3 regions of the Halomonas sp. 111 genome follow, and region 3 is predicted to be linked to each of the others. Evidence: predicted binding sites of a transcription regulator. Region 3 holds the regulator's gene; each other region holds the start of a gene.

Region 1 (5,743 bases), on a different contig from region 3:
GCAACCTGATGGTGCTGGACGGCTGCGTGATGCTCACCGACCGTGACAACTTCCTGTATCACGAAATGATCGCCCACCCGGCACTGTTTACTCATCCGGCGCCCAAGCGCGTGGTGATTATCGGCGGCGGCGACTGCGGCACACTGAAAGAAGTGCTGCGCCACCCGGGCGTTGAAAAAGTCACCCAGATCGATATCGATGAAGAAGTCACCAAGGCCGCAGAGCGTTTCTTCCCGGCGCTGGTGGAAGCCAACGACGACCCGCGTGCTGAGCTGCTGTTCGCTGATGGTGTGAAGTGGGTGGATGACGCTGCCGATGAAAGCATCGACGTGCTGATTATCGACTCTACCGATCCGGTCGGCCCCGCCGAAGGGTTGTTCAAGACTGACTTCCTTAAGCGCTGCCACCGCATTCTGAAAGCCGATGGCGTGATGGTACAGCAGAGCGAATCACCGCTTTATCACAGCGGCTCGATTATTCGTGAGCTGCGCCATGACATGCGCGAAGCGGGCTTTGCCAGTGTCGCCACACTGCCCTTCCCCCAGCCGGTTTATCCTTCCGGCTGGTGGAGTGTGACGCTTGCCGGTAAAGGCACCAACGTGGAAACCTTCCGCGAAGAGGCTGCCGCTAGCCACAAAATGCCGCTACAGTACTACACAGTGGATGCCCACCGGGGCGCCCTGGCGCTGCCACCGTTCATGCGTAAAGCGTTCGGCTGACGTTTATTTGAATAGCACGCCAGTAAGCGATGAGGCCGGGCACTGCTCGGCCTTTTTTGTGTCACCACGTTAAGGAACCAACAATGAAAACCCTTAAATGGATAAGCATTGGCGCGTGCGCCCTGGCCCCGACGGTTGCCTTGGGCACCACGTTAGAAACCGTTCAATCCCGCGATAGCGTACGCTGCGGGGTGAACGCCGCCCAGCCCGGCTTCTCCTCACTGGACGATAACGATACGTATCGCGGCCTGGACACCGATGTCTGCCGCGCGATTGCCGCGGCGGCATTAGGCGATGCCAGCAAGGTTGATTTCGTACCGCTCGATTCGGTGGAGCGTTTTACCGCCCTGCAATCCGGCGAAGTGGATCTGCTCTCCCGCACGACGACCTGGACCTCTAGCCGCGATACCACCCAAGGTATGCACTTTACCGGGGTGAGCTATTACGATGGCCAAGCATTCATGGTCGCAAGCGACCTGGGCGTGCAAAGTGCCGAAGACCTGGACGGCGCGGCGGTGTGCACGCAGTCAGGCACGACCAGCGAGCTGAACCTTTCAGACTATTTCCGTGTTAACGACATGCACTATGACGCAGTGGTGTTTGATTCTCCCGAACAGTCGATTGCCGGTTTTGAAGCCGGGCGCTGCGACGTCTTAAGCTCCGATGCTTCTCAGTTGTATGCCCAACGCATGCAGCTTGCCAACCCCGACATGGCGGTAGTGCTGCCCGAGATTATTTCCAAGGAACCGCTTGGCCCCGCCGTACGCCAGGGCGATGACCAGTGGTTCAATATCGTAAAATGGTCGCTGTTTGCCATGCTCAACGCTGAAGAACTGGGTGTCTCAAGCACCAATATTGATGAACACGCGGATTCCGATAATCCAGATATTGCCCGCCTGCTGGGCCAGGACGGCAGTTTTGGTGAAGGCATGGGACTTAATGACGACTGGGCTTACCAAATCGTCAAACAGGTGGGCAACTACGCCGAAATGTATGATCGCAACGTGGGCGTGGACTCTAACTTCAATATTACCCGTGGTTTAAATGCTCTGTGGCGCGATGGCGGCATTCAGTACGCCCCGCCCATTCGCTAGGGCTTACCGGTCAGCACTCTGCCATCAACCATCGGTTGTCGCACCAAAACAGCGCATGCGGCAACCGTTTCTATTTTTTTGCACCTAAACTTTCGTAGAAGCAGAATCATTTTGCGTTGAAAAGCGCTGAATTTGGCGTTGTACCCACATTGGCATCTTCCTTGCTAGCTTTATATGTCATGCCTTCGCATGCATAACAATATTAATTGAGGAAGGGAATTACCATGTTGAACAAGAAACACTGGGTATTACTGGCCTCTGCAGGCGCCATCACACTGACAGGCGCCACTAACGCTAACGCAGCAACACTTGAAGAAACCATTGAACGTGGAGCCGTGCAGTGTGGCGTCAGCGACGGTTTGCCAGGCTTTTCGGCACCCGATGGTGATGGCAACTGGCAAGGGCTGGATGTCGATGTTTGCCGTGCGGTCGCCGCTGCCGTGCTGGGTGATGCAGATGCCGTCAATTACATCTCTCTCAATGCCGTTGAGCGTTTCACTGCGCTGCAGTCTGGCGAAGTCGATTTGCTTTCTCGTAACACGACCTGGACCACCACCCGCGATACCACGCTGGGTCTGAACTTCGCAGGCGTCAACTTCTATGACGGTATCGGCTTTATGGTTAGCCGTGACCTGGGCATCGGCGGTGCTGATGAGCTGGACGGTGCGGCGATCTGTATCCAAACGGGCACCACCACCGAACTTAACGTGGCCGATTACTTCCGCGCCAACGATATGGAATTTGATCCTATCGTGTTTGATACCTCAGAGCAGACCGTGGGCGGCTTCCAGGCTGGCCGCTGTGACGTTCTAACCTCGGATACTTCTCAGTTGGCGGCGCTGCGCATTCAGTTAGATGATCCGGATGGCGCCGTCATTCTGCCCGATATCATTTCCAAGGAGCCGCTGGGCCCGGTAGTTCGCCAGGGCGATGACACCTGGTTCAACATCGTGAAATGGTCACTGTTTGCCATGCTCAATGCTGAAGAGTACGGCGTGACCAGTGAAAACGTAGAGGAAATGACCAGCTCCGAAAACCCCGACATCGCCCGCCTGCTTGGCCAGGACGGTAACTACGGTGAAGGCATGGGGCTTGATGCGGATTGGGCTTACAACATTATTAGCCAGGTCGGTAACTATGCCGAAAGCTTTGAGCGCAACGTTGGCATGGACTCACCGCTTGAGATTGAACGCGGTGCCAACGCGCTATGGAACCAGGGTGGTTTCCAGTACGCTCCGCCGATTCGCTAAGCATCTCGCTTGACCCGGCCCGTCGCGCTTAGCAGATGAGTGCCGACGGGCCATTTGATTGACCTTCCGTGTAGCGGAGACGCCACCCATGTCCGTAAGACCCAACACTCGCCCCGCTGGCCACAAGCCACCGTTTTGGCGAGACCGTGCCAAACGCGCACTTGTTTTTCAGCTGCTTTTAACGGCAGCCGTTGTCGTATTTTTGCTGTATATCGTCGGCAATACTCAGGACAACCTATCCGCCCGGGGTATCACCACCGGTTTTGGCTTTTTAAATAACACCGCAGGCTTTGGTATCGTACAAAGCCTGATCGACTACTCCTCTCAGGATACCTACGGCCGCACCTTTTTGGTGGGCTTGCTCAATACGCTATTGGTCGGCGCCTTGGGTGTGGTGGCCGCGACGCTGATTGGCTTTATTGTCGGCATTGCTCGCCTGTCGCCCAACTGGCTACTGGCACGCCTGGCCACCGCCTATATCGAAACTTTCCGCAATATCCCGTTACTGCTACAGATTTTTTTCTGGTACTTCGCCGTGCTGCGCACGCTACCCAGTGCAAGGGACAGCCTCTCGTTTGGCGAGGTTGTTTTTCTTAACGTGCGCGGTCTGTATCTGCCTGAGCCGCTTTTTGAGTCAGGCTTCGGGATGATTCCAGCGACCTTTATCGTCGCGGTTATCGCCAGTATTGCGCTGTGTGTGTGGAACAAGCGTCGCCAAGAGGCAACCGGTAAACGCATCCCAGCCGGGTGGATATCGCTTGCGCTGATTCTGGGGCTGCCGCTGCTGATTACGGTCGCCACCGGCGTACCGATCACCTGGGATATTCCGGAACTGCGCGGCTTTAACTTCCGCGGTGGCTTTACCGTGATCCCGGAATTTCTGGCGCTGTGGCTGGCACTTTCCATCTATACCGCCGCGTTCATTGCTGAAATTGTCCGTTCGGGTATTCAGGCCATTTCCCATGGCCAGACCGAAGCCGCCCAGGCACTGAGCCTGCCGCGTAACCTGGTGTTGCGCTTAGTGGTCATTCCGCAGGCGCTGAGGGTCATTATTCCGCCCCTCACCAGCCAGTACCTGAACCTGATCAAGAACTCCTCACTTGCCACGGCCATCGGCTACCCCGACCTGGTCTCCGTGTTTGCGGGCACCACGCTTAACCAAACGGGGCAGGCCATTGAGGTAATCGCCATGACCATGGCGGTGTATTTGACCATCAGCCTGTTGGTTTCCATGTTCATGAACTGGTTCAACGCCCGCGTAGCGTTGGTTGAGCGCTAGGCGCCGGTGAGGATAGCTTTATGATTCATAATCAAACAATGATTGATCAGCGGCCTGCCCCCAGCAATACCCTGGGGCCCGTGGCCTGGCTGCGCGCCAACCTGTTCAGCGGCCCGCTCAATACGCTGTTTACGCTGGTAGGGCTGTACGTTCTTTACCTGCTTTTGGTACCGACCATTCAGTGGGCGTTCATCAACGCCGATTGGGTAGGCACCACCCGGGACGACTGCTCGCGAGAGGGCGCCTGTTGGGTGTTCGTTAATGCGCGCTTTACGCAGTTCATCTATGGGCTTTACCCGCGTGACGAGATCTGGCGCGCCAATATTGTGTTTGGCGGCTTTTTCTCCCTGATCGCCTGGCTTGCTATCCCGCGCCTGCCATTCAAGCGCTGGGTAGCCGTGTTTGCCTTGGTGGGCTTTCCCATCGCGGCCTACGTATTGCTTCACGGCGGCTACTTTGACCTGCCACGCGTACCTACCCATCGCTGGGGCGGTTTGATGTTGACCCTGCTGCTGGCATCTGTAGGCATGATCGGGGCGCTGCCGATTGGCATCGTGCTGGCTCTGGGGCGGCGCTCTAACATGCCCATCGTGAAAAGCTTCTGTGTGATTTTCATTGAGTTCTGGCGCGGTGTACCGCTAATCACCGTACTGTTCATGGCCTCGGTGATGCTGCCGCTGTTTCTACCCTCTGGTATTAGCGTTGACCGCTTGGTGCGGGCGCTGATTGGCTTAACGCTGTTTCAAAGTGCCTACATGGCCGAGGTCATTCGTGGCGGTCTTCAGGCGATCCCCAAGGGCCAAGAGGAGGCCGCCGCGGCACTGGGCATGACCTACTGGAAGCGCATGGGCCTGATCGTTTTGCCCCAGGCGCTGAAGATGATGATTCCAGGCATCGTGAATACGTTTATCTCGCTATTTAAAGACACCACGCTGGTCATGATCATTGGGCTGTTTGACCTGCTGGGGATCGTGCAGGCGGCGCTTTCCGACTCCAACTGGCTGGGCTTTTCGCTGGAAGGCTACGTGTTTGCCGCGTTTGTGTTCTGGATTTTCTGTTTCAGCATGTCGCGCTATAGCCAGTATCTGGAACGCAAGTTGAACACCGGCCACAAGCGCTAACGCCGCTTTTTCAAGAATTTGAGCAGGATTTAATCATGACACAAGCAGCCACCAACCTCTCTGGCAACAGCATGTCTAAAAGCACGTCTGACCTAATGGTCGAAATGCGCGGCGTTAACAAGTGGTATGGCGACTTTCACGTACTGCGCGATATAGATTTCGAAGTAAAACGCGGCGAGCGGATCGTTATCTGTGGCCCGTCCGGTTCGGGTAAATCAACGCTGATTCGCTGCATTAATCACTTGGAAGAGCACCAGCAGGGCGATATCGTAGTCGGCGG
Region 2 (5,743 bases), on a different contig from region 3:
CGCTCATGTTGTTCCTACTCATAATATTGCAGGCTTTAGGCCAACTGCCAACATGAAAACAAAAACCAAACAAAATCAAAAACTTGAAATAAAAGCACTTTCCTAAAAACAACGAAAAACCCTCTTTAGCCGTGTGTAAAAAAGGCACATGCGACAAAAATACCTGCTCATCGAATGGTCACCGTGACACCAATCACCACTTGGGAAGCTGAACGTTTGGCTATTGCTCACTTTATTTCGGCAAAAACGTACTACTTCTTACCCTAACGTGTTATTGCTGGCTAATATAAAGAGAAGGCAAGATACTTCGAAGGCGCGCTTGGTATGGGCTACTGCGTTGCTGATGGCAGCCTTACTGTTTTATGCAAGAATGGTTTTACGCAGGACTGTTTCTACTCACGACTATTTCTGATCAACAAGAAGGGATCATTCAATGAAACGCACATGGGCGATGGGTGTAGTGCTATTAACCACACTGCTGGCGATCAGCGGTTGTAATACGATTCATGGCGCGGGAGAGGATATCTCGGAAGGCGGCCAGGCGATTGAAAGAGCAGCGGAATAACCATAATGATGACCGTCTATCTTTCACACGGCCTGGAAAGCGGGCCCGGTGCCTTGAAAATTCAGGCACTCAAAGGGATCGCCGAAACGCTCGATGATTGTGAGCCGGTCGTTATGGATTACCGTGGCATGGCAGAGCCCCCCAGGCGGCTGGATCACCTGTTGGATACTCTGTCAAAACGCAATGATAATCCCGCAGCGTGTGTGCTAGCGGGTTCTAGCTTGGGAGGATGGCTGAGCGCTGCGGTTAGCGCTCAGCATCCCCTTTTAGGTTGTTTTTTACTTGCCCCTGCGCTTGGCTTACCGGCGTACCCTGAAACCTCGCCGATGATTCAGGCTCAGCTTACCCATATCATCCACGGCTGGCAGGATGATGTCGTGCTGCCCGGCCCCGTTATTGAACGCGCCCGATTACAGCAACTCTCGTTACGGATGGTCGATGACGACCATCGTCTTCACGCTAGCCTGGACACCATACTGAGCGACTTTGAGCGTTTTCTAACGCAGTGCCAAGCGCTTACCAAGCAATCAATGCTCGTTTAGCGCGCACAGTGGCAGCGTTATTCGTCTGCCAGGGCGGGTAGCAACGTCTTTAATTTACGCGTTAGTGTATTGCGCCCCCAGCCTAACAATTCTGCTGCTTCTCCTTTACGCCCACCGGTGTGCTTTAACGCCGTCTCAATCAGAATTTTCTCAACGTCGGGTACGGCCTCTTCCAACAGATGTGTATGCCCTTCGGCCAGAGCACGGTCGGCCCATTCCCGAAAGGCGCTGCGCCATTCGCCATGACCGCCGCTTTCAGTTGCCTGGGGGGAGCGTAGCTCTGGCGGTAAATCCTCCACCAGAATTTCACGCCCAGACGCCATTACCGTTAACCAGCGACAGATATTTTCCAGTTGGCGCACGTTACCCGGCCACGCCAGGCGCGTCAGGTGCTCCTCGGTTTCGGCCGTGAGTACCTTGATGTCGGTGGCAAGTTCTTTGGCGGCTTCAGCAAGAAAATGCCGTGTGAGGCGTGGGATATCCTCACGGCGTTCGGCAAGGCGCGGCAAGTGAATGCGGATAACGTTCAGGCGATGGAAAAGGTCCTCACGAAAGCGCCCGTCATCCACCAGCGACTCAAGGTTCTGGTGCGTCGCGGCGATAATCCGCACGTCAACCTTGACCGGGGTGTGCCCGCCCACTCGGTAGAACTCACCGTCGGCCAATACGCGCAGCAAGCGAGTTTGGGTTTCAGCCGGCATATCGCCGATCTCATCCAGAAACAGCGTGCCGCCGTTGGCCTGCTCAAAGCGCCCCTGGCGCTGGGCAGCGGCCCCGGTAAACGCACCTTTCTCGTGGCCAAACAGTTCAGACTCAATCAGATCACGCGGGATGGCCGCCATGTTCAGGGCAATAAACGGCTTGCCCGCCCGGGGGCTGTGCTGGTGGAGTGCCTGGGCTACACGCTCTTTACCGGTGCCCGACTCGCCATTGATGAGCACAGTAATATGCGAATGAGAGAGTCGCCCAATGGCCCGAAACACCTCCTGCATGGCCGGCGCTTCACCAATGATTTCTGCGTTCAAACCTTCGGGAACGCTGATCGGCCGTTGGCGCTCGCGCGCATGAGCCACCGCCCGGCGCACAAGCGCCAGCGCTTCATCCACATCAAACGGCTTGGGCAGGTACTCAAACGCACCGCCTTGATAAGAGGCCACTGCGCTGTCGAGATCCGAATGAGCGGTCATGATGATGACCGGCAAATCCGGGTGCGCCTCACGGATGTGCGACATAAGATCCAGCCCATCAATGCCCGGCATGCGAATGTCAGTCACCAGCACATCCGGTGGGGTTGTCAGCAGTCGTTCCAGTACGGTATCGGCGCGTTCTATGCACTCTACATCAAGATCCGGCTGTGCCAATGCACGTTCAAGCACCCAGCGGATAGCGCGATCGTCATCCACAACGACCACCCGTGCAACCTCGTTACGTGTCGCCTCTATCATGATGCTTCTCCGGTACAATTAATAACCAATGGAATCAGTAAGCGGAACTCGGTGTGCCCGGGACGTGAGTCACATTCAATCAACCCTTGATGCTGATGCAGGATCGACTGAGCGATGGACAACCCCAATCCGCTGCCTTCAGCACGCCCTGACACCATCGGGTAGAAGAGCGTCTCTTTAAGTCCTTCCGGGATACCAGGGCCGTTATCGATCACACCCACCTCGCTCACTAACCGGTGGCGCTCAGCACCCAGGGTGAACTGACGCCGGGCACGGGTGCGCAGCATCAATTCGGGCACAGGGGTCTCGGCATCGCTCATGGCCTGCACGGCGTTCCTGGCCACGTTAAGCACGGCCTGGATCATCTGCGCCTCATCCCCGGAAAGGTCCGGCAGGCTAGGGTCGTAATCGCGGTGGATGGTGATATTCGGATGTTCAGCCACCAGCAGCGTTCTTACCCGCTCCAGCACTTTGTGGATGTTCACCGGCGCGTGCTTAACAATGCGATTCGGGCCAAGCATCGAATCCACCAGATCACGCAAGCGGTCAACCTCCTCCACGATGATATGGGTAAACTCACGCAATTCAGGCTTATCCAGGTCACGCTCTAATAGCTGAGCCGCCCCGCGGATGCCGCCCAGCGGATTTTTCACTTCATGGGCCAAGCCTCGGGCTAGCACTTTGATGGTTTCCTGGCGCGTGGTTAGCGCTTCCTCGCGGGAAATTTGCATCAAGCGGTCACGAGGCTCTACTTCCAGCAGAAGCTCGTCTTCCGACAGGGGCGTCACGGTGTAATCTACGGTCAGCGCTTCACCGTTAACCGGGGTAATGCGCGCCTCGCGCTGGGTGTAGGGATGAAAGGCATCCCGCGCCTTGGCCAACACCTGGTCGATACTTTCATCACCGCCCAGCAGGGTATCCAGGCTGCTCCCCTGCACACGGCTAAAGCTTACTGCCAACAGCGCTTCGGCGGCAGGGTTCATCCAGCGTACGCGGAGCTCACCGTCCAGCAGCAGCACTGCCATGGAGAGATGTTCTAGTAAACGCTGATACATGACGTGTCCTGAATATCGCTGATAAAAACGTTCAATGCTTAAGAGAAACTGCAAAAAGCGCGCCAGGCCTTGATTCAACGAGCGTTAAGCGCACAGCCTGCCATGGTCGATCCATCACATGCACCATCTTAGTGCATGGAGCACCGTTAAGGCGCCCCCCTTTCACTGGTTAAGTGCAATAAAAAACCCCGCCGAAGCGGGGTTTCAAAGCTATCGCGTTACACCGCTATTAGCAGCTGTAGTACATATCAAACTCGATGGGGTGCGTGGTCATGCGAATACGCTCCACTTCTTCCATCTTGAGTTCGATGTAGGCATCAATCATATCGTCGGTGAACACGCCACCTTCGGTCAGGAACGCACGGTCAGCGTCGAGCGCTTCCAGGGCCTGGTCCAGGCTGTTGGCAACGGTCGGTACCAACTTGCCTTCTTCTGGCGGCAAGTCGTACAGGTTCTTGTCCATGGCATCGCCAGGATGAATCTTGTTCTTGATGCCGTCGATACCCGCCATTAGCAGGGCAGCAAACGACAGGTACGGGTTAGCGGTCGGGTCAGGGAAGCGGGTTTCAACGCGCTTGCCTTTGGGGCTTACCGTATAGGGAATCCGGATAGAGGCAGAACGGTTACGGGCGCTGTAAGCCAGCATAACCGGCGCTTCAAACCCCGGTACCAAACGCTTGTACGAGTTGGTAGAGGCGTTGGTGAAGGCGTTCAGAGCGCGTGCGTGCTTGATCACACCACCGATGTAATACAGGGCCATTTCCGACAGGCCTGCGTACTCATCACCGGCAAACTGGTTCTGACCATCTTTCCAGAACGACTGGTGAATATGCATACCAGAACCGTTGTCGCCAACCAGCGGCTTGGGCATGAAGGTCGCGGTTTTGCCGTACGCGTGGGCCACATTGTGGATCACGTACTTCATTTCCTGAACTTCGTCCGCCTTCTTCACCAGCGTATTGAATTTAACGCCGATCTCGTTCTGCCCCGCATTCGCCACTTCGTGGTGGTGAACTTCAACGGTCTGACCAATCGCTTCCAGGGTGTTACACATCGCGCCACGAATATCGTGGAAGCTGTCGACCGGAGGAACCGGGAAGTAACCGCCTTTAACGCGCGGACGGTGCCCCAGGTTGCCGCCCTCTACCTGATTACTGGTCGCCCAAGCGCCCTCGTCGGAAGAAATCTTGTACATGGAGCCCTGAATATCGGACTTCCAATGTACTTCGTCAAAAATAAAGAACTCAGGCTCCGGACCGAAGAAAGCAGTATCGCCCAGGCCGGTGGACTCCAGGTACGCCTCAGCGCGCTTAGCAATAGAACGCGGGTCACGATCATAGCCCTGCATCGTGGCTGGCTCAATGATATCGCAACGCAAAATCAGAGTAGCGTCTTCGGTGAAGGGGTCGAGGAAAGCAGTGCCATCTTCCGGGCGCAGGATCATGTCGGATTCGTTAATGCCTTTCCAGCCCTCGATTGAGGAGCCATCGAACATTTGACCATTTTCGAAGAACTCTTCGTCTACATCGCGGGCAGGCACGGTAACGTGCTGCTCTTTACCACGAGTATCGGTGAAACGCAGGTCCACCCACTTAACATCATGTTCTTCAATTAGCGCGAGAGTCTTGGCTGACATTGTGCCTCCGATATGGGCGTGGCTTAAAGCATGTAACAGTAAGCTATCGATAAAAGTGTTATTAGACAAACCCCGTCATTCAATAAAGTACGTGCCTGACAGGCCTATCCTTTTTGTTCGCTTAACATTTGCCTGAAATTGAATCACACATCGCCTAGCGATCATTTCAAACCGGCTATTGTTGTAGCACGCCGAGAGGCATCTGCCTACGGTGGCTAGCCGCTGACAAATATAATGCAGAGAACATGCCAATCCTGCACCAACATGACCGAAACAATTACTAACCTGTTGTTTTAAGGCATATAAAAGCTGCGTCTGCATGCCTCTCTATGACGCATAAGTATTTCCCGAGGCTTTTAAACACACACGGACCTGTTTTTTTGACCCAAAATAGATCAAACACAAGCATAAGCGCACCTAATTGGTGCATGAAAGACATAGAGCGCCCCTCTCGGCTTCCAACCCACCGCACAGCGCGTCAACGCCCTACACTTTTAGCC
Region 3 (5,743 bases):
GAAAATGGAGAAGCCGTCGGTGGCTCTGCCCGGGTTCCTCGTAGCGTGTATTGCAGCTCCAATTCTCGGTGACGCAACTGGACTTCGCCGATGAGCGGTGCCAGCTTTTGCGCCAGCTGCTCGGCAATATACACAGAACGGTGCTGCCCACCGGTACAGCCAATAGCCACCGTCATATAGCTGCGCTGACTATTTTGGTAAGCAGGCAGCCAGCGCTCAAGCATTGCCTGAATATCATGGCTCATCTCTTCGACAATCGGGTAGCCGCGCAGAAACGCAATAATCGTGGCATCACGTCCTGTGTACTGGCGTAGCGTTGGGTCCCAATAAGGGTTGGGCAGGCAGCGTACATCAAAGACTAAATCTGCATCCATGGGTACGCCATGCTTGTAGCCGAACGACTCAAAGGTGAGTGTTAGCTGGTCCTTGCGCTGGTGGGCTACCTGGTCTGAAATGCGCCGACGCAGGTCGTGGACCGATAAGCGTGATGTATCAATCCGCAGGTCGGCCAAATCACGTATTTCGTTGAGCGTCTCTTCCTCTTTCTCTATTGCCTCTTCAAGCGTCATATTACTGTTGCGCGTTAACGGATGGCGTCGCCGTGTCGCAGAGTAGCGTTCAAGTAAAATACGTGAATCGGTGGTTAGATAGATAACCTGACAATCTATAGGCCGCGCGCGCAGCTCTTCAAGCAGTACGGGAAGACGCTCGAGCGCCGCTGGCAGGTTGCGGGCATCAATACTGACCGCTAGATGTGTGCGCTCACCCTCGTCACGGAGTTCGTCAACCAAAGAACCAAGCAACATGGCAGGGAGATTATCAATGGCGTAATAGCCAATATCTTCCAGCGCTTGTAAAGCGATTGACTTGCCAGAGCCAGAGCGGCCGCTAATAATCACCAGTTGCATAGTGGCTCTCTCTGATTGAACGTATAAAAGGGATAACGCATGAAAACGTGTTAGTCGTTATGGGCGATTATGGAGCGGCCTGTTCGCGAATCTTGCTCATCAGCAGGTCAAGCAAATCGCGCTGGCTGCTGGTTTTGCGTAATGCCTGGCGTGTGCTCGCATCATTCATAATGGTGGCCACTTGGCCCAAAAGCGACAAATGCGTGTCGTCAGCCTCTTCGGGAACAAGCAGCACAAAGACGAGGTCGACCGGGTCGCCATCAATAGCATCAAAATCAATAGGTTCTGATAATTTTAAAAAACCCGCAATAGGCGTAACGCAATGTGGGCTGCGCGCATGGGGGATGGCGACGCCGTTACCGATCCCCGTGCTGCCAAGGCGTTCCCGGCCGATCAGTCGGCTGAAAACTTCCTGACTATCCAGACTGGGTGTATTTTGAGCGATAAAGGTGCTGAAAAACTCCAGCACCCGCTTTTTGCTGCCCCCGGGCACGTCGTAAAGTACGCGCTCCGGGGGGAGGATGGTTTCCAACGTCATTGAATTAACGCACGCCAGCGCCTTGGGCGCGAGCTTGTGCTTTTTCCTTGTGCTTAACGAGTTGACGATCAATTTTGTCTGCTAAGGCGTCAATAGCGGCGTACATGTCGACATCTTCGGCGTCGGCATGTAGGTCGGCGCCTGCCGCATGAAGGGTGCACGCGGCATGTTGGCGCTCCTTCTCAATAGATAAGGTGACTTGTACCGTGGTGATGTGGTCGTAATGACGTTCGATGCGTTCAAGCTTTTCATTAACGTAGTCACGCAAGGCGTCAGTCAGTTCTACATGATGACCCGTGATATTTACTTGCATTGACGTGCTCCTTATCCATCGGACTGAATTTCGATTGTAACCCTTTTTACGGTGTTGCAAAGCCCCTGTCGCGAGTTTTGCCATTTCTCTTGTAACGACTAACGCAAACGACGACGTTCACTTGATGAGGGAATGCCCAGCGACTCACGATATTTCGCCACCGTACGGCGTGCCACTGTGATGCCGCCATCTCCCAGTAATGTCACCAAACGACTGTCCGAAAGAGGTTTGCCGGGAGGCTCATCTTGAATCAACTTTTTAAGCCGGGCGCGAATCGCGGTGCTTGAGTGGCTGTCTGCGCCATCCTGCCCGCTAATTTGGCTTGAGAAAAAGTACTTAAGTTCGAAGACGCCCCGTGGGGTATGGATATATTTTTGTGTGGTGACCCGAGAAATGGTTGATTCGTGCATCTCAACCGCCTCGGCAATATCGGCAAGAATCAACGGCTTCATCGCTTCTTCACCGTGCTCTAAAAAACCGATTTGGCGAGTGATAATCTCGCGTCCTACGCGTAGAAGCGTGTCGTTGCGGCTGGACAGGCTTTTGATTAGCCAGCGCGCTTCTTGCAAGTGCTCTTTTAAAAACTGGTTATCCTGACTCTTGTCTGCACGCTTGATTAAACTGGCGTAGTCGGGCTGGATACGCAGCCGGGGCAGGGCTTCAGGGTTAAGCTCCAGGTGCCAGCCTTCATGGTCATGACGTACGACCAGGTCGGGCGTGATATAGCTATCGTCGGTGACGCCATAAGCGCTGCCTGGGCGTGGGTCCAGGCTTCGGATCAGACCGATCACATCGTCTAGCTGCTCATCGTCCAGGCTTAGGCGGCGCTTTAATAGGCGAATGTCATTTTTGCCCAGCGCTTCAAGAAACTGACGAACCAATCGGCGCGCGGGAACAAGTAGGGGCGTGTCGTCGGGGAGCGTTGCTAACTGAAGCATCAAACATTCGCGCAAGTCACGGGCGAAGACGCCCGTTGGCTCGAACTGCTGTAAACGCATCAGAATGGTCTCCAACTCTCGCTGGCTGAGACCTTCGATGCTTTGAGCACGTAACCCATCGCGGATATCGTTGAGCGGCTGCGTCAGGTAGCCATTGGCATCCAGTGCATCAATCAGGCTTTCGGCGATTAGCTGCTCACGAGCCGTAAAATCGGTCATCGCCAGCTGCCAAAGGAGATGTCCATGCAGGCTTTGTCCCGCGGCCTGGCGTTCAAAATCGGGGCCTTCGCTGCTGCCAGAGCTACCCATGTCCTGGTAAGTGTCAGACCAGTCGCTATCGACAGACAGTTCCTCGGGAATGCTTTCTGACCACTCCTCGTCGGGTGTTTCGACGGTCGCCTGCTCGCCGAACTCGTCTTCCTGCTCCAGCATTGGGTTGGCATCCAGTGCCTGCTGAATTTCCTGACGTAGATCCAATGTCGATAGCTGTAGCAGTGCAATCGCTTGCTGCAGCTGAGGTGTCATGGTCAGCTGCGTACCGATACGCAATTGGAGAGAAGCTTTCATGACCATCTGAGAACCACTCGTTAATCGGAAAGCTTCACCCTAGTGCGAGTCATGTTGTTGTGCAAGTGCAATAAGCATGCCACTGATAAAATTTTTACTGCAGATCACTGTTTAGCGGTGAAATTAAATTCATAAGCGAAAATCAGCACCCAGGTAAACTTCCCTCACTTTTTGGTTATCAAGGATAGTCTGAGGGCTGCCGCCAGCAATAATGTGGCCGTCACCGACAATATAGGCGATATCGCAAATATCCAGTGTTTCTCGGACGTTATGATCAGTAATTAGCACGCCAATGTGGCGCTGTTTTAAGGCGCGAATAATGCTCTTGATTTCACCAACCGAGATGGGATCGACACCTGCAAATGGCTCGTCCAGCAAGATAAACGCGGGCTCTGTGGCCAAGGAGCGGGCAATTTCGACGCGCCGCCGCTCGCCGCCGGAAAGGCTCATGCCCAGGTTGTCACGGATGTGGGTAATATGAAAGTCGTCAAGCAGGGCCTCAAGCCGCTGCTCTCGTCCTGCCCTGTCCAGATCTTTGCGGGTTTCCAGAATCGCCATAATATTATCCGCAACCGATAGCTTGCGAAAAATAGACGCTTCCTGGGGTAGATAGCCAATGCCGGCCATCGCGCGTTCGTGCATGGGAACGCGGGTTAAGTCTTGCTCGTCGATACGCACCGTACCCGCATCAGACTTCACCAGGCCCACAATCATATAAAACGATGTGGTTTTGCCCGCGCCGTTAGGGCCAAGTAGGCCTACCACGCTGCCTTGAGCAATCTCCAGGCTAATGTCTTTAACCACGCGGCGGCGCTTATAGCTTTTTGCCAAGTGATTGGCGTAAAGGGTTTTTATGGGCGGTGCTTCCGCAATAGACATGGTTGGCTCCTATTGCGCTGGCTGAAGCGTCATACGAATACGCTGCGGCTCGCTACCGTTTGCATCGGAGCGTGCCTGCACCACTTCGCGGTCAATGAAGTACTCCAGGCGGCCACCGGTAAACTGATCACCCGCCTGGGTCAGTTCGGCCTGGTCAATAAGCTCTACACGCCGCTCTGCTACGTGATAAACCACGCGTCGTGCCCATCCTTCCATCGGCGTGTCCTGATCATCGAGTTGATTGCGTAGGTAGGCGCGCTCCCCGGTGGCAATAGCGCGAGAAAGCTCACCCGCGTCGTTACGGATAATTTCAACGCGATCCCCACGTAGCTGCATACTGCCTTGGCGAATATTGACATCGCCTGAATAAACGGCAGTGCCTGCACGCTGATCAAGGTCTAGCTGGTCGGCTTCTACTTCAATGGGGGCTTGGCTTGTCTGGGCCGCTGCCGATAGCGGCACCGCAAGGGCGAAAAGCGCGGTGCGAATAAAAGCGTTCATAGCGACTCCTAAGGATTTTGTGTTGCGGGGGGGTGATGGCCGCGGACGTTATCGGTTAGTCGGACCTGGCTATCATCAAGCCAAACATCCATACGTGATGCGCTCATTTGTTGAGGTGGCTGCTGAAACACGGCGGGCGCCTCGCTCCAGACATGACGCGCTACCCCATCATAATGTAATAACTCAGTATCAAGCTGCCAGCCTTCTGTAGGCGCCAGAAGCTGTGCATCACCAGACAGTGTTAGCGCTTGGGTGGTCGTGTTCAGAACGCCTTCGTTGGCGTGAGCGAGCCACTCTCGGTTATCACTATCAAACAGCGTCGCTTCGGGTTGAGTGACTTCGGCTTGGGTGCTTTGTGGTATGTAAACCAATAAAGGCGCGGACAGCGACTGCTGGATATGCCCTGTTTCACCAAACAGCGTGATCTCGGCATTTTCCAGCACGTGGCCAGGCTCTTCAGCCTGCGCTTCTTCGTCAACGGGCCGGTCTTCCGGGCCGCGTGGGTCCAGCCATACCAGCAGCCCCCCTAAAGCGACCACCAGGGCCGCTAACCCGACGCGTTTCTTGGTTCTTTGAAACATTACACGCGACCATTCAAATACGACTCAAGAACAGTACTCCAGTGGCCCTGCGCTTCAAGTAATGTATCGCAAATTTCACGTACGGCGCCGTGACCACCCAAGCGGTCGGTAATCCAGTCAGCGTGGGTATGCATGTAATCGGGTGCGTTGGGTACCGTAATGCCAACGCCTGCGCGTTTGATAGGCGCAAGATCAGGCAGGTCATCGCCGCAGTAAGCCACCTGACTTAGGTTCAGATTGAGGCGCTCGCACAGCGCTTTCAAAGTAGTGAGCTTATCTTCGCAGCCCTGGTGGACAAGGTTAATTCCCAGCGCCGCAGCGCGCTGGCTCACCATGGGGGAGTCGCGTCCTGTAATTAACGCCACATGAATGCCCACACGTTTAAGCAACTTTAAGCCATGGCCGTCTTGTGTATGGAAAGCTTTGATCTCGATACCGTCGGCCTGAAAGTATAGCCGTCCATCGGTGAGCACACCGTCAACATCGAGGGCAAGTAGTCGCACATGGCGAAGCTGGTC

The links. Region 3 encodes sigma-54, which starts transcription at its own class of promoters, with help from an activator protein. Its sites were predicted from a motif close to TGGCACNNNNNTTGCTNT; they were not measured.
Region 1: ACT3T7_RS15245 (amino acid ABC transporter substrate-binding protein) is a predicted target of sigma-54. The motif match lies at 1,964-1,981, and genes of this name have one in related genera.
Region 2: glnL (nitrogen regulation protein NR(II)) is a predicted target of sigma-54. The motif match lies at 3,655-3,672, and genes of this name have one in related genera.

Annotation. Positions count from the first base shown of each region.
Region 1 is NZ_JBQSYV010000021.1:47,328-53,070, reverse strand. Features, by position in the region: gene speE (polyamine aminopropyltransferase) at 1-719, shown strand, start outside; gene ACT3T7_RS15250 (amino acid ABC transporter substrate-binding protein) at 803-1,813, shown strand; gene ACT3T7_RS15245 (amino acid ABC transporter substrate-binding protein) at 2,038-3,063, shown strand; gene ACT3T7_RS15240 (amino acid ABC transporter permease) at 3,152-4,342, shown strand; gene ACT3T7_RS15235 (amino acid ABC transporter permease) at 4,363-5,463, shown strand; gene ACT3T7_RS15230 (amino acid ABC transporter ATP-binding protein) at 5,559-5,743, shown strand, end outside.
Region 2 is NZ_JBQSYV010000038.1:2,293-8,035, forward strand. Features, by position in the region: gene ACT3T7_RS18085 (entericidin A/B family lipoprotein) at 434-565, shown strand; gene ACT3T7_RS18090 (alpha/beta fold hydrolase) at 571-1,107, shown strand; gene ntrC (nitrogen regulation protein NR(I)) at 1,125-2,552, opposite strand; gene glnL (nitrogen regulation protein NR(II)) at 2,549-3,607, opposite strand; gene glnA (glutamate--ammonia ligase) at 3,837-5,243, opposite strand; gene ACT3T7_RS18110 (acyltransferase family protein) at 5,730-5,743, opposite strand, start outside.
Region 3 is NZ_JBQSYV010000003.1:108,670-114,412, forward strand. Features, by position in the region: gene rapZ (RNase adapter RapZ) at 1-908, opposite strand, end outside; gene ACT3T7_RS03280 (PTS sugar transporter subunit IIA) at 976-1,446, opposite strand; gene hpf (ribosome hibernation-promoting factor, HPF/YfiA family) at 1,451-1,759, opposite strand; gene ACT3T7_RS03290 (RNA polymerase factor sigma-54) at 1,858-3,270, opposite strand; gene lptB (LPS export ABC transporter ATP-binding protein) at 3,394-4,143, opposite strand; gene lptA (lipopolysaccharide transport periplasmic protein LptA) at 4,153-4,644, opposite strand; gene lptC (LPS export ABC transporter periplasmic protein LptC) at 4,653-5,225, opposite strand; gene ACT3T7_RS03310 (KdsC family phosphatase) at 5,225-5,743, opposite strand, start outside.